2 regions of the Halotalea alkalilenta genome follow, and region 2 is predicted to be linked to the other one. Evidence: predicted binding sites of a transcription regulator. Region 2 holds the regulator's gene; the other holds the start of a gene.
The links. The regulator PhoB, encoded in region 2, activates phosphate uptake and scavenging genes when phosphate is short. The targets are predictions, from matches to a motif close to TGTCATANNNNTGTCANA.
Positions count from the first base shown of each region.

Region 1: the regulator PhoB is predicted to act here: its motif matches at 3,070-3,087, upstream of A5892_RS03540 (PhoX family protein).

Region 1 covers NZ_CP015243.1:791,264-799,109, forward strand. The annotation lists gene gshB (glutathione synthase) at 17-970, shown strand; gene A5892_RS03525 (energy transducer TonB) at 945-1,955, shown strand; gene A5892_RS03530 (YqgE/AlgH family protein) at 1,971-2,528, shown strand; gene ruvX (Holliday junction resolvase RuvX) at 2,608-3,021, shown strand; gene A5892_RS03540 (PhoX family protein) at 3,197-5,338, shown strand; gene A5892_RS03545 (porin) at 5,724-6,869, shown strand; gene A5892_RS03550 (sodium:solute symporter family protein) at 6,955-7,846, opposite strand, start outside.
Region 2 covers NZ_CP015243.1:449,791-457,636, forward strand. The annotation lists gene ubiA (4-hydroxybenzoate octaprenyltransferase) at 1-833, shown strand, start outside; gene phoB (phosphate regulon transcriptional regulator PhoB) at 967-1,659, shown strand; gene phoR (phosphate regulon sensor histidine kinase PhoR) at 1,684-3,003, shown strand; gene A5892_RS02040 (N-acetylmuramoyl-L-alanine amidase) at 3,033-4,061, opposite strand; gene A5892_RS02045 (BPSL1445 family SYLF domain-containing lipoprotein) at 4,364-4,951, opposite strand; gene cysZ (sulfate transporter CysZ) at 5,050-5,793, opposite strand; gene phoU (phosphate signaling complex protein PhoU) at 5,858-6,586, opposite strand; gene uvrD (DNA helicase II) at 6,723-7,846, opposite strand, start outside.

The DNA of each region.
Region 1 (7,846 bases), 340 kb from region 2:
ATTTCGAGAGGTTGGCATGAAACGTACGCTCAAGGTCGGCGTGGTGATGGATCCCATCACCGAGATCAGCTACAAAAAGGATACTTCGCTGGCGATGCTGTGGGCGGCGAGCGCGCGCGGCTGGGAGCTCCACTACATGGAGCAGCCGGATCTCTACCTCGACGGTGGGCGGGCCTATGGGCTGATGCGTCCGCTCGAGGTTCATCGCGACCCCTCGCACTGGTTCGACCTCGGCGCGCGCGAGGCGCGGCCGCTCGCCGATCTCGATGTGATCCTGATGCGCAAGGATCCGCCGGTCGATCACGAATTCCTCAATGCCACCCATCTGCTCGGCTTTGCTGAACGCGAGGGGGTGCTGGTGGTCAATCCCACCCGCGCGCTGCGCGAGTGCAACGAGAAACTCTATGCCCAGCGCTTTCCCGAGTGCCTGCCGCCGAGCGTGGTCTCCTGCGACGACAAGGTGCTGCGAGCCTTCCAGGCCGAGCATGGCGATGTGATCCTCAAGCCCCTCGATGGCATGGGCGGCAGCGGGATCTTCCACATCGGCCCGGACGGGCGGAATCTCGGTTCGGTGATCGAGCAGCTGACCCTGCGCGGCAGTCGACAGATCATGGCCCAGCGCTACATCCCGGAAATTCGTGACGGAGACACTCGTATCCTGCTGATCGATGGCGAGCCGGTGCCGTTCGGACTGGCGCGAATTCCCAGCGCCGGCGAGGTGCGCGGCAACCTGGCCGCAGGCGGACGCGGGGTGGCCCGCGAGCTGACCGATCGTGACTACTGGCTGGTCGATCAGGTCAAGGCGTCGATCGTGGAGCAGGGGCTGATCTTCGTCGGCCTCGACGTGATCGGCGACTACATCACTGAAATCAACGTCACCAGCCCCACCTGCGTGCGCGAAATCGATGACCAGAAGGGCACCGACATCGCCGGGCTATTGATGGATGCAATCGATCAGCGCTTCTCCTGAACCCACCCTGGTCAGCCTGGTGCCCTCGCCCCCCGAGGCCGAGGACGTACCGCTGTGCTCCGGTCTTCGCGTCGATATCGACGAGCCCGAGGTTGCGGTCGAGCTCGACCACCGAGACGACGAAGGCGGCTCGGCTGGTGCGTCCTCGTCCGGTTCGCGCCGAGGGCTTTTCGGGCTGCTGGCGGTGGTGGTCGGCTTGCACCTGTTGGGCCTTTGGCTGCTCGACCGGCCCGATCAGCAAGAGCCGGTCGAGACCGAGGGGGGCCCGGTCTATCGTGTCTCGCTGACCCAAATGCCGGCGGCGCCTTCGGTCGATATCGGTGGCGTCGAACGTCTCGTGCAGGAGCAGGCGGCCGCGGCGGCCCGGGCGCAGGCCGAAGCCGCTGCCCGGGCAGAGGCGCAGGCGCAGGCAGAGGCGCAAGCCCGGGCAGAGGCGCAAGCCCGGGCAGAGGCGCAAGCGCAGGCCCGAGCCCAGGCCCGCGCGGAGGCCGAGGCGCGAGCGCGCCGCGAAGCACCCCAGCAGACTCAAGGCGCCGAGCGCTCGGACGCTACGGCATCGTCGCCGCCGCCGAGCGCGCGCGAGCTGATCCGGCAGGCGACCCAGCAGGGCTACGCCAGCGGATGGAATGCCACCGCCGATCGCTTCGCCAGGGGGGCGTCGAGCAGTGCCGAGCGCTCCGCCGAGGCGCGCTACATCGCCGATTGGACCAGGGCGACGCAGCGCTACATCGATAGCGTCGGCCGTATACCGCCCGGGCTCGACGGCCGGTTGGTGATCAGCGTCACCGTCGGGCGGGATGGCGGGCTGCGCGACCTGCGGGTGGTACAATCCTCAGGGAAACCCGAGCTCGATCGGATCGCGCTCGACATCGTGCGGGCGTCGGGGTCCTTCCGACCCTTCGACCGCGAGCTGGGTAATCGCAATGAACTCAGCTTCACTCGTAGCTGGCTGATTGGCCAAGGTTCACTTTTTGGCGTCCGATGACGCCCTGGAAGCTTCATGCACGGCTTGCGCAACCACTTTCTCCTGGCGATGCCTCAGCTCCTCGATGAGAATTTCGCCGGTACGCTCACCTATGTCTGCGATGACGATGCCAAGGGCGTGCTCGGGGTGATCGTCAATCGCCCGCTCAAGCTGAGCCTGGGCGGACTGCTCGAGCAGCTCGACCTGGAGGTCGAGACCCTGCGCGATGCCGAGCGGCCGGTGATGTTCGGCGGTCCGGTGCATACCGACCGCGGCTTCATCCTCCATCAAGGTTCGGCCAGCGATTGGGATTCGAGCCTGCAGGTCAGCGAAGAGATCGCGCTGACCACCTCGATGGACATGCTCCGTGCTATCGCCGCCGGCCGTGGACCGGAGCGTTTCATGGTGCTGCTCGGCTGCGCCGGCTGGCAGGTCGGCCAGCTCACCGACGAGCTCAAGGCCAACGCCTGGCTCACCGTCGAGGCGCAGGATTCGGTGCTTTTCGAAACCCCGATCGAGTCTCGCCGCGAGGCCGCCGCTGGACTGCTTGGGGTCGATCTACGCTTGCTCAGCGTGGCCGCCGGCCATGGCTGAGGACCCAGCGCTGCTCGACCCGCGGATCGCGCTGCTGCGCGCCGAGAAGCCCAGCCGTGCCCCTGGCGAGCGGCTGGTGATGGCGTTCGACTTCGGCACTCGGCGGATCGGCGTCGCGGTCGGCCAGGAGCTGCTCGGCTCGACCAGCGCGCTGGCACCGCTGAGCGCGCGTGACGGTGTGCCCGACTGGCGCCTGGTCACCGACCTGGTCGATGAGTGGCGCCCGGACCTGTTCGTGGTCGGTTTGCCGCTCAACATGGATGGCAGCGAGTCCGAGATGAGCCGGCGCGCGCGCAAGTTCGGCAACCGGCTGTATGGGCGCTACGCGCGTCCGGTCGAGTTCACCGATGAGCGCGGCACCACCCGGGCGGCCAAGACCCTCGCCCGCGAGCGTGGCCGTCGCAGCGCCAGCTATCGCGACGACGGTGTCGACGGGGTCGCCGCCGAGTTGATCCTCTCCAGCTTCTTCACTACCTCCCCGCCGCACGGTTAGCCCTGCGCAGTTTTCTCCTCGCGCCGGTTCGACGCAGGCGCCGGGTTTTGTCACCTGCCTGTAAAAAGCCACGTGGATGATGGGTGCCGCACTCGGGAATGAGGCCCGAGGCGCTGGCAACGTGCGCGGTTGAGTCGCGCGCGGATAATCGACAATCAACTTGCAGGAGCCGACCGTGAGCAAGGAAGTCGAAGACCATCGTATCCACAACCGCAGTGGCAACCTGCCTTTCGCCGCGATCGTCGAACGCCGTCTGTCACGCCGCTCGGTGATGTGCGGTGGCCTGGGGCTCGCTGCCGCGACCATGCTGGGTGGCTTTGGCTGGCCGGGAGCGAGCCGTGCCGCGGACGGCGCCGCGCGAGCACCGCTCAGCCTCGGTTTCGCTTCGCTGGCGCCGCGCATGACCGACGCGGTGGTCGTGCCGGAGGGCTATGTCGCGCAGGTCCTGATCCCTTGGGGCACGCCGCTGGTATCGGGGATGGCGCAATGGCATCCCGACCTCGACCCGACGCCTGACTTCCAGGCGGCGAGCACCGGCATGCACCACGACGGCATGTACCACTTCGCCCTCGATGGCGCGGATAGCTCCGACGACTTCCTGCTGGTGCTCAACCATGAATATCTCGACCAGTCCGCGCTTTGGGCGGCGCGCGGTGGGCCGACCAACGCGAAGCAGGGCGCACGGCCGCTGGATGAGGCGCGTACCGAGATCAACGCCCACGGCGTCTGCGTGGTAAGGGTACGCCGGGATGAGCAGGGCCATTGGGCGCCAGTGCTCGATGATCCTCGCAACCGCCGCATCACCACCGCGACGCCGATGCTGCTCGCCGGGCCGCTGCGCGGCTCCCGACATGCAGTGACCGCTTACTCACCGCAAGGCACCCAGACCCGCGGCACCAACAATAACTGTGCCTGTGGCTACACCCCCTGGGGTACCTACCTGACCTGCGAGGAGAACTGGTCGGAGATCTTCGTCAACCGTGCGGAGCAGGATCCCGACCAGCTGCGGCTCGGGCTCGCCGAGTCCCGCTCGATCTATGGGTGGGAGACGGTCGAGGGCGGCGTCGATGGCGAGTTCGAGCGCTTCGACAATACCCCGCGCGGTGATGATCCTCGCGGAGACTACCGCAATGAAGCGCGCACCTATGGCTATGTGGTCGAGATCGACCCCTATGACCCCGAGCGGCCGATCTACAAGCGCACCGCGCTTGGGCGCTTTCGCCACGAGGGCTGCTGGCCGGGCAAGCTGGTCGCGGGGCAGCCGGTGGTGTTCTACACCGGCCACGACGCGCGCAACGAGTACATCTACAAGTTCGTCTCCCGCGCGCCCTGGGACCCGAGCGATGCCAACCGTCCCGGCGAGCGTTACGATCGCCAGGCGATCGGGGCCAAGTACATGGACCACGGCACCCTCTACGTCGCCCGCTTCGATGAGGACGGCAGCGGCGAATGGCTGCCGCTGGCGGAGGATACCCCGGTGCCGGAACAGGGGCGCACGCTTGGCGAGATCTACGGCGATCTGGCCGGGATCATCGTCAACACCTGCGATGCGGCCGACCTGCTGGGCGCCACACCGATGGACCGCCCCGAGTGGGGCACGGTCGATCCGTCGAGCGGTGAGGTCTACATGTCGCTGACCAACAACTCGAAGCGTACCGAGGCCGATAGCGCCGCACGCTTCACCCAGGAGGGCGAATCGATCGGCACGCCTGGCGTGGGCTACGCCACTGCACCGGTCAACGCCGCCAATCCACGTCCGGACAATGACTATGGCCAGGTGATCCGCTGGGTCGAGCGCGACGGTGAGCACGAGCGCTTCGACTGGGAAATCTTCGTCTTCGGCGCGGCGCCGGGTGAAGCGGCGGACAATCGCTCCGGACTCGACGACGCCAACGCCTTCGCCAGTCCCGACGGGCTATGGTACGACCAGCGTGGAGAGGGCGAGGGCATCCTTTGGATCCAGACCGACAATGGCATCGACAAGGGGCGCGACAACGCGGTGGCGGAGATGGTCAACGACCAAGTGCTGGCAGTGGTGCCCGGGGCGCTGTCGCGCCGCGAGGGTGCGGCCTCGGTGGTCGACCCCTCCAACCAGGCCGAGCTCAAGCGCTTCGCCATCGTGCCCAACCAGGCCGAGGTGACCGGGATATTCGCCACGCCCGATCGCACCGCGCTGTTCATCAACGTCCAGCACCCTGGCAATTGGCCCGCCTACGATAGCGCCGACGCGACCCTCGCGCCGAGCGCCCAGGTTCGCCCGCGCTCCTCGACCGTGGTGATTCAACGCCGCGATGGTGGACGTATCGGCGAAGCCTGAGGCGCAATCGCAGACGCGGCTGGCCGTTATTGGATCCGCCGCGTCTCCCTGCGCTTCATTCGAGCGAATGCGTTTTAATTCAATCAAAGCATGATAATGAGCCGGCGAAGATAGGGGCTCATTATCATGCTTATTTTATTTTAATGGATATGCCGTGGGTGATGAGCATATTGCCGAACACCATCCCTCTATCGATCGTCATTGATTCGATTGTCACTGATTCTACACACTCCTGATAATCGTTGGTCATATGGCGCGTGCAGACTCCTTCACTGAGCGGATGCGGATGTCGGTCTGCGTTTCTCGATCGAATGCTCGAGGCAGGGCTTGGGCATGGGAACCTACTAATCAAGCACAAAGTGCTGTTCTACAAGGAAAAGATGTAATGAGGATCATCGTCAAGGTGTTGGCGGGATTGTCGACTTTGACATTGTTTCATGCCGGATCCGCGAATGCAGAAGTCATCCTGCTCGACCGCGATAATGGCTCCCCGATATTCAATGATTTGAAAATCCAGATAGGCGGAAGTATCCGTGCGGGATATCGAAACGTCATGGGGGGCAATGACGATGGATCCTACCGTCACCGCGGATTCGACGATGGTTCGCGTTTTCGATTTACCGCTGAATATTTCTTGAATGATGATCTCAACCTGATTGCTTATTATGAACCGGGTGTGGATATCTTCAGGGCGCTCGACTGGGACGACCACTATGACCCGGACAGGAACCACACCACCCGGCGCTATCTCTACGGTGGCATCGTCAGCCAGCAGTACGGCACCTTGACCTACGGCAAGCAGAACAGCGTGTTCTACAGCGCAGTGGGCGAGAAGACCGACCTGATCCTCAACGCGATGAATGGCCAGGGGCCGGGTAATGGCGTCGACGGCAACTACGATGGCTCCTACCGTGGGCGCGACCTGGTCAAGTACGTCAATGAGTTCGGCCCTGTCACCCTTCATCTGGGCTGGACGCTGCCCACCGATGATTACTACCTGGGCGGCAGTGGCGATGACCTGCTTCGCTACACGCGCAAGGGCGGCGGCGCGATTGGCGCTGAATACCAGCTCAACGACGACTTGGTGCTGAGTGCGGCCTATAGCTATACCGAGGCCAGGGTTCGCCAAGGCAGCCAGGACTCGACCGATTACGACCAGCAGATGCTCGGTGGCGCGGTGAGCTGGCGGCCCGGCAACTGGACCCTGGCCGCGCTCGCCGGCCACTACAGGGACTTCCTGCCGTTGGAGCGTCGCACACCGGTGCCGAGTGACTACTTCGAAGGCGATGCCTACGGCTGGGAATACTTCCTCGGTTACACCTTTCCGCTGCAAACCGGGATACTCAAGAGCACCCAGCCCTACGTCGCAGGCAACGCCATGCGTTGGGATGAGTACCAGACCAACTATCACTTCGTTGGCCTCAGTACCAAGATGGCCTATGGCTTTCGCGTCGACCTGGAGCGTACCTTAGCCAACACGTCCGACGGTCAGCCGGACGAGAATTGGGTAAGGCTGCGGTACGACTTCTAGTCGCCCATGGTGGTGGATGCTGCCCGATCAGGCCGCGCAGTCCAAAGTCGCGCTCGGCCGTCTGGCCGAGCGCGACCGGCTTCGCTCAGGCATGTTCGCTGTCCGCCACGCCATCGCCTTGCTCGCGGGCTTGGTTGATCCGCGCCATCGCTTGTTCATGGCTCACCTGCGAGCGAGGCGTGGCCAGCGAGACCACGACGCCGCTGAGCACCGCCATGCCGACCGCCGGCAGGATCGGGTTACCCCACAGCGCGTTCCACTCGGCATTGGCGATCACCGCAAGCGAGGTCGCCGAGCCCGCGACCAGGGTCGCCAGCGCCCCCTGCCAGTTGTAGCGCGGCCAGAAGCGGCCGAGCACACCGCAGACGAACATCCCGCCCATCACCGTGGCGATCATCCGTGTGATGTAGGTGATCACATCGTCCGAGCTCAGCGCGAAGGCGAGCGCGACGGCGATGGTCGTCACCAACGCGATGCGCGAGTAGCGTACCAGCTTGGCCTCCTCTGGCGAGCGCCCGGCCACCATGGTGAACAGATCGCGCAGCAGCGTCGCCACACCCGCCATGGCGTCCGAGGTGGCGCTCGACATCGCGGCGGAGAGCCCCGCGATCAGTACCAGCATGCCGAGCCACAGCGGCAGTACCTGGGTGGTCAGGTAAGGGAAGGCGAAGCCCGGGTTGTCGAGATCCGGCGCCATGATCCGAGCGGCCATGCCGATGATCGCTGGGATGATCGAGAACGCCAGATAGAGCAGGCCGCTGACCAGAAACGAGCTGCGCACGCTCGACTCCGAGGCGGCGGAGTAGATTCGCTGTCGATAGGAGGGCGTGGCGAGCACCCCGACGCCGACCACTGCGGCCAGCGAGATCGCGGGGATGATGCCGATGCTCTGGACCCCGAGGAAGCTGAGCGCGGCTTCGTCCATGCCTTCGCCGAGCCGCGACCAGCCGCCGATTTCGATCAGCGAGAACACCGCC
Region 2 (7,846 bases):
CCCGACTGATGCGCCTCGACCGCCCGATCGGCACCTGGCTGCTGATGTGGCCCACCCTCTGCGCCCTGTGGCTGGCCGCGGACGGTATGCCCAGCCGTCACATCCTGGTGATCTTCGTGCTCGGCGTCTATCTCATGCGCGCCGCCGGCTGCATCATCAACGACTACGCCGACCGCAACTTCGACGGCCACGTCAAGCGCACCAAGGAGCGGCCGCTGGCGACCGGGCGCATCTCTGCGCGCGAGGCATTGACGCTGTTCGCGATACTGTTGGTGGCGGCCTTCGTGCTGGTCTGTTTCACCAATCCGTTCACCGTGATGCTTTCTTTCGGCGCAGCCGCGCTGGCGGCGCTCTATCCGTTCATGAAGCGCTACACCCATCTGCCCCAGTTGGTACTTGGCGCCGCGTTCAGCTGGAGCATCCCGATGGCCTTCGCCGCGGTGACCGGCAGCGTGCCCGCCGCCGCCTGGTGGCTGTTCTTCGCCAACCTGGTGTGGACGCTGATGTACGACACCCAGTATGCGATGGTCGATCGCGACGACGACCTCAAGATCGGGGTCAAATCGACCGCGATACTGTTCGGCTCGCTGGACCTGGCCATCCTGGCGATGCTCCAGGCACTGGTCCTGCTGCTGCTCATCGGGCTCGGACTCTCGTTCTCCCTGGACGGCTACTTCTGGATCATGCTGCTGGGAATCGCTGCGCTGTTCGTTCATCAGCAATGGCTGACCCGGCATCGCTCGCGCGAGGGCTGCTTCCAGGCCTTTCTCAACAACCACTGGGTCGGTGTAGTGATGTTCGCCGGCATCAGTCTGGCCACCTGGCCCGCCTGACGGGGGTATGTCACGAGACTGTCACGTCACTGCGCTTGAATCGTCATGTGTCTGCGCCCCAGGGCGCGGTCGCGGGCCGGCAGAAGGCCGGGGATTCGCCCCGCCTGCAACCCACCCAGAGAGATGATCTGCAATGACCCGAACCGTGTTGATCGTCGATGACGAATCCTCCATCCGCGATATGATCGCGATCGCCCTGGAGATGGCCGACTTCCAGGTCCTCGAGGCCGACAGCGCGCAGCGGGCGCTGGCGCTGGCCGTCGACGAACGTCCCGATATGATCCTGCTCGACTGGATGATGCCCGGCATCAGCGGCGTCGAGCTGGCGAGAAGGCTCAAGCGCGAGGAGACCACTCGGGAAATCCCGGTGATCCTGCTCACCGCCAAGGGCGAGGAGGACAACAAGGTGCAAGGGCTCGAAGCCGGCGCCGACGACTACATCACCAAGCCGTTCTCGCCCCGCGAGCTGATCGCGCGGATGCGCGCAGTGCTGCGCAGGGCGGCGCCCGCGAGCCAGGGCGTGATCGAGGTCGATGGCCTGTCGATCAATACCGAGAGCCAGCGAATCAGCATCGACAACGAGCCGATCGACATGGGACCGACCGAATATCGCCTGCTGGCGTTCTTCATGTCCCACCAGGAGCGCGCCTACTCTCGCGCACAACTGCTCGACCAGGTCTGGGGCGCCAGCGTCTATGTCGAGGAGCGCACGGTCGACGTGCACATTCGCCGCTTGCGCAAGGCGCTCGGTGAGCGTCACGATTACCTGATCCAGACGGTGCGCGGCACCGGCTATAGGTTCTCACGCCAGCGCTCACGCGCCTGACAAGGAGGCGGCCACGGGCTCCCGATGCGCCATTGGACCCGCGAATTCTTGCTGCTCGCTCTATGCGGCGCGCTCGGCACCCTGCTGGGTGGGCACTACGGCCACTCCGGCTTCGGCCTTGCCGCCGGACTGGGACTCTACCTGCTTCTGACCTTTCGCCAGCTCAGGCGGCTGTATCGCTGGGCCAAGGCTCCAGATAGCGCCAATCCACCGTCGGCCACCGGGCTTTGGGGCGAGCTGTTCGATCGCCTCTACCGCTACCAGAAGCAGGAGCGCCAGCAGCAGGCCCACCTGCAGGGCGTGATCGATCGCGTCGAGCGCTCCTCGGAGGCGATGTACGACGCGATGGTGATCCTCGACGCCCACGCGGCGCTGGACAGCTGGAACGCGGCGGCGACCAGGATGCTCGGCTTCGAGCAGCCTCAGGATCGCGGCCAGCACGTCACCAACCTGCTGCGCCATCCGCGCTTCGTCCACTACTTCCTCGCCCAGAACTACGATGATCCGCTCGAACTGCCTTCGCCGGTCGACGAGTCGCGCACCTTGCAGTTCCAGATCACCCCGTTCGGCGATCACGAGCGCTTGATGGTGGTACGCGACATCACCCGACTGCAGCGACTCGAGCAGATGCGCCGCGACTTCGTCGCCAACGTCTCGCACGAGCTGCGCACCCCGCTGACGGTGTTCACCGGCTATCTCGAGCCACTGGCCCAGGCCGCTGAAACCGCGCTGCCGCCCAGGCTCGCGCGCGGCGTCGCGCAGATGGAGCAGCAGGCCGACCGCATGCGCCACCTGATCGACGACCTGCTGATGCTGTCGCGGCTCGAAAACGAGCAGAGCTTCTCGCCGCGTATCGCCGTCGATGTCGCCGCACTGATCCAACAGGTGCACAGCGACGGCGTCGCGCTGTCGAAGGGTCGCCAGAACTTCGAGCTCAAGATCGAGACCTCCGCTGAGCTGCTCGGCGCCCGCGAGGAGCTGCGCAGCGCGCTGACCAACCTGGTCTCCAACGCCGTACGCTACGCCGGCAACGGCCGCCGTATCGAACTGCGCTGGTACTTGGCCGACAGCGGCGAAGGCCGCCTGTCGGTGAGCGACGATGGCGAAGGCATCGAGCGGCGCCACCTTTCCCGTCTTACCGAGCGCTTCTACCGCGTCGACAAGAGCCGCTCCAGCGCGACCGGTGGCACCGGCCTTGGGCTTGCGATCGTCAAGCACGTGCTGCTGCGCCACCAGGGCCGGCTGGAGATCGAATCGAGCCTCGGCCGCGGCGCCCGCTTCACCCTCTGCTTCCCCGCCGAGCGGGTCAGCCTGCCGACGCCCAGCGACGCCTGCGCCGATTGAGCGGTCCACCGAGGGCGTGTTGACACGCCCTAGCTGCTGGCGAGGATCGCTCCAGCTTGAGCAGGACCGTGGTACTTCTCGATCAAGGCGAACAGGATCGCCGCGCTCTCGGCGTCGTAGAAGCCGGTGTGGTCGGTCGGCCTGAAGCGCATCTGGAAGCTCTTCAGCACCCGCAGGGTCTGATCGTCCATGCGCCCGGTCTGCTCGAGCCGATAGCCATAGCGCGCAAGGCCCTGCTGGAGCGCACGCACGCTGGGAACACGACCGTTGGAGAACTGGTTCAGGTAGCGGGCCACCGTGGCGCGCTCGGGCCAGGCGCCAACGCCCGCCTGGGCGAGGCGCTGCCAGGGGAAGAACGGCCCCGGATCGAGCTTGCGCCCGGGCGAGATATCGGAGTGGGCGACCACATTGGTAGGCTCGATGTCATAGCGCTGGACGATGTCCTTGGCCAGCGCGATCACCAGTTGGATCTGCGACTCCGAGAACGGCGACCAGCTCAGCCCGCTCGGGGTCTGGGTGAAGCCCGGGTTGACGATCTCGATGCCGATCGAGGTGTCGTTGAGCCCTTCCCGGTCCCCCCAGGCGCTGACACCGGCATGCCACGCCCGCATCGACTCGTCGGCGAGCTGCAGCACCACCGGCTGCTGCTGGAACTCGCCAGGCTGGTCGAGCACCAGGTAGTGGGTCCCCACCTGGCTGCCGGTGAGGGCGCGCAGCGCAGCGGCGTCGTCACCGCCGGTATAGTGGATCACCAGATAGCGAACCCGCTGGTTGACCCCGGCACTGCGCACCGAGTGGTCGACGCGATAGCCGCTGCGTCGTTCGAGAGCACGCCCCTCTTCGGCGGAGTAGCGCCGCGCAGGCGCACGATCCTGGATCACCGGGGTCTCGAAATCGAGCACCTCGACCACCGGGGTCGGCACCTGAGGAGGTGAAGGAGGCGTCGGAGCAGGAGGTGCACCGGCGCAGCCGGCGAGCAGCAGGGCGAATGCGAGGGACAGGAAACGCTTCGGCATGGCGGGACGAATCTCGCAGCAGGTCATGGAAAAGCTCGACACCAGGACACTTCCCCACCGACGGACGACGGAGAGCGTACAGCGGATGTGGGCCAGCGTTCAGGGTGGAGAGCACAGGGCGCCTTGTCGATGCCCGTACTGGATTGCCCGTGCTGATCATAGTGCCTGCGCGAAGGCCAGGACAGCGCCGGCGAAGAATGTCTCAGCATCCTTCAAGACAGCTCAAGTCCTTCGCCAAGCGCCGGGACTTGGTCCCTCGATTGCGTCGTGCATGCCCCTCGGTTCCTTGACGGGCTCGGCTAGCCGACGAGCAACGAGCCGAGCCGAATCACGCCCGCGTGCACTCAGCGCGGGCTGATCTTCGCGCCTTGCAGCGAAACGCCGGCCTGGATTCCCGCGTTGTTCATCACGAATCCGATGATCGGCTGCTGCATGGTGTTGGTATTGATGTTGCCACTCGCACCAATGTCGGCCACCGCCACGCTGGCATCGGCCCCGACGGTCCAGCCGTTGCTGCTGGTGAAGTCACGCAGTGCCTGATCGGTCATGAACAGATAGATGATCGCCCGCGACTGAGCGCCGGCCTGGAACCCTATCGAACCGGCAGTGGTGGTGTAGTAGCCCGAGGTCTGGTTGCCGATCAGCAAGGCGCCATCGCCGTGCTCGGCACCAACCACGAAGCTGGCACCGATCACCCCGGGAAACACCAGCACGCCCTTGGCCCTGGAAACCAGCTCGCGAGCCTCGGGCGAGGCCCGATAGAGCCGCTCGAGGGCCTGCTGGACGTCGTTGTCGATCTGTCGCTGCTGGGTCATCGCATCGCTGCGATCCTGGGGCGTGGTGGTGGTACAACCGGCCAGTGCACCGCCCGCAAGCAGCGCGGCGAGCGTAACCGCACCGGTACGACGCAGCCAATATTCCTTGTTTCGCATCTCTTCTTCTCCCTGAAAACAGGCGCTGAGACCTCTCGCCGGTACCGCCTGGGCCGCGCACCTCTCTCATGCGCAACGAACCAAGAACTTATAGTTCGTTAATCTTTGACCTGCAAAGATCGCCCCTCGGCATTCAAGGCCGCATAGCGTCTCTGCCACATCACCGCACCGGCGGCCACCGCACCGGGCATCACCACCAGGTTCAGCAGCGGAATCCATACCGTCAGGCTCACCGCAGCGCCGAAACCGAGCGTTCGCCACCAGCCCGCAGCAAGCAGCCCGCGCATGCGTGGAAAGCTCACCCCGTGGTTGTCCATCGCATAGTCGAGATACTGGATCGCCATGCACCAAGCCGAGAACAGCATCCAGAGAAACGGCGTGAACAGATTGAGCCCCGGCACGAAGCCGGCGGCGAACAGCAGCGCCATGCGCGGCAGGATGTAGGCGAGCTTGTGCAGTTCTCGCTTGAAGCTGTCGATGGCCTGGCGTCCAAGACTGCGTGAATCCTCGCTGCCGCCGCCAAGCCGGCGCTCCACGGCTTCGGCGAGAAAGCCATAGAAGGGCGAGGCGATCAGGTTGACCATCAAGGTGAAGGTGAAAAACGCAGGGATCAGCAGCGCGATCGCCAGCAGTGGGACGATCAACCAGTCGAGCCAGCCGAGCCAACTGGGCACCAGCGCCATCCATTGATCCATCCACGAGGAGAAACCGCGCACCAGCAAAGTGATGGTGATCGCGTAGAGCACCAGGTTGATGAGCACCGGCACGATCACGTAGCGGCGAAGTCCCGCGGAGAGCACGAGACGGATACCGAGGCGCAGGGCATTCAAGCCTTCGAGCATGGGGCACCCCAAAAAACGACGCGGCGCCGGAAAGGCGCCGCGTCGTCGTCGAGAAGAAAAGAGTTCAACCAATATCGTCGAGATCCTTCTCGTCGAGATCGCGCAGATGAGTGTGGCGCAGGTCGAGGCCCTTGACCAGATAGATCACCGATTCGGCGAGGTTGTCGGCATGGTCGCCGATCCGCTCGAGCGCACGCAGCACCCAGAGCACGTCGAGTACGCCGGAGATCGATGCCGGGTCCTCCATCATGAAGGTGACCAGCGAACGCAGCGCGCTCTTGTACTCATTGTCGACCTCGGTGTCGGCGCGACGCACTTCGAGGGCGAGCTTGGTATCGAAGCGGGCGAAAGCGGTCAGCGCGTTGCGCACCATGTCCCGCACCATCGCGCCGACCCGGCGGATTTCGACGAAACCGCGGTCATTGTGCTGCCCACCCATCAACGCCAAGGCGTGGCGAGCGATCTTGTCCGCTTCGTCACCCATTCGCTCGAGGTCGGAGGCGGCACGGATCACCGCCAGCACCAAGCGCAGGTCGGAGGCGGCGGGCTGTCGACGGGCGAGGATATGGGTGCACTCGTCATCGAGCTGCAGCTGCATCTCGTTGACTTCATGGTCGAAGCGGCGCACCTCCTCGGCGAGTTCGCCATTGCCGTCGAGCAGTGCGGTGAGCGCATCGAGGATCTGTTTCTCGACCAGACCGCCCATCGCCATCAAATGGGTCTTGAGTCCCTCGAGCTCCTGATTGAACTGGCGGGAGATGTGCTGGCTATGTTGTTCGCTGGAAATATCCATGGGGCTCTCCCGAAACGAATCGAAGGTGGGACGCAGCAGCTCCTCCTACCCAATGGGTCGCGCCGTTGAAATCGGCTCGGAGCTCGCCACATGCGTCATTCGAGTATGACTGCGTTTGGTGACGGTTCGATGAACCTCATAGCGGCTCGAGCTTGGCGAAGCCGAGCACCAGCCACTTGTCGCCGTGGTCCTCGAAGCCGACCTGGACCCGGGCGCGATCGCCCTGCCCCTCGGCATCGAGAATCACGCCCTCGCCGAACGTCGGATGGCGCACCCGCTGGCCGAGCGAGAGACTCGCACCGCCCCCCTCGACCCGGGACTGGCGCACGAGCCCCTGGGCCGGACGCGGCGAACGCGATGCGCTGAAACCCGAGCGCTCGGCAAGCGGTCGAGAGACCTGGCCACGCAGGCGAACCTCCTCGACCAGCCCGGCGGGCAGCTCGCGGATGAAACGCGAGGGCCGTTGGTAAGTCTCCTTGCCGTGCAGCCGGCGCATCTCAGCATAGGTCAGATAGAGTTTGGTCATCGCCCGCGTGATACCGACATAGCACAGCCTGCGCTCCTCTTCGAGACGCCCCGGCTCCTCGACCGACATCCGATGGGGGAAGAGCCCCTCCTCGACGCCCGCGATGAACACCAGCGGGAACTCGAGCCCCTTGGCCGAGTGCAGCGTCATCATCTGCACCGCATCCTCGAACTCGTCCGCTTCGTGCTCGCCGGCATCGAGCGCGGCATCGGCAAGGAAGCGTCCAAGCGTCGCCTCCCCGGCCGCCTCGCCTTCCGGCTCGAAGGGGTCGGTGCCGCGAACGCCACTCTGCCCCTGGGCGAAGGCGCGCGCAGCACTCACCAGCTCCTCGAGGTTCTCGACCCGGGCCTGGCCCTTTTCGCCCTTCTCGGCACGGTGGTAGTCGATCAATCCGGTGGCCCCGATCACGTGGTCGATCAGCTCATCGAGCGGCAATCCCGAGGTATCGTTGTCGAGCTGGTCGATCAGGTCGGCGAACGACGACAGCGCGCTGGCCGCCCGGCCCCCGATCAGCCTGCGCGCCACCGCGTCGTGCAGCGCCTCCCATAGCGACATGCCCTCGTCACGGGCATGCGCGCGCAGCTGCTCGACGCTCTTGGTGCCGATCCCTCGGGTCGGCACGTTGATCACCCGCTCGAGCGCCGCGTCGTCATCGCGCGTCACTATCAGGCGCAGGTAGCCGAGGGCGTTCTTGATCTCGAGCCGTTCGTAGAAGCGATGGCCGCCATAGATCC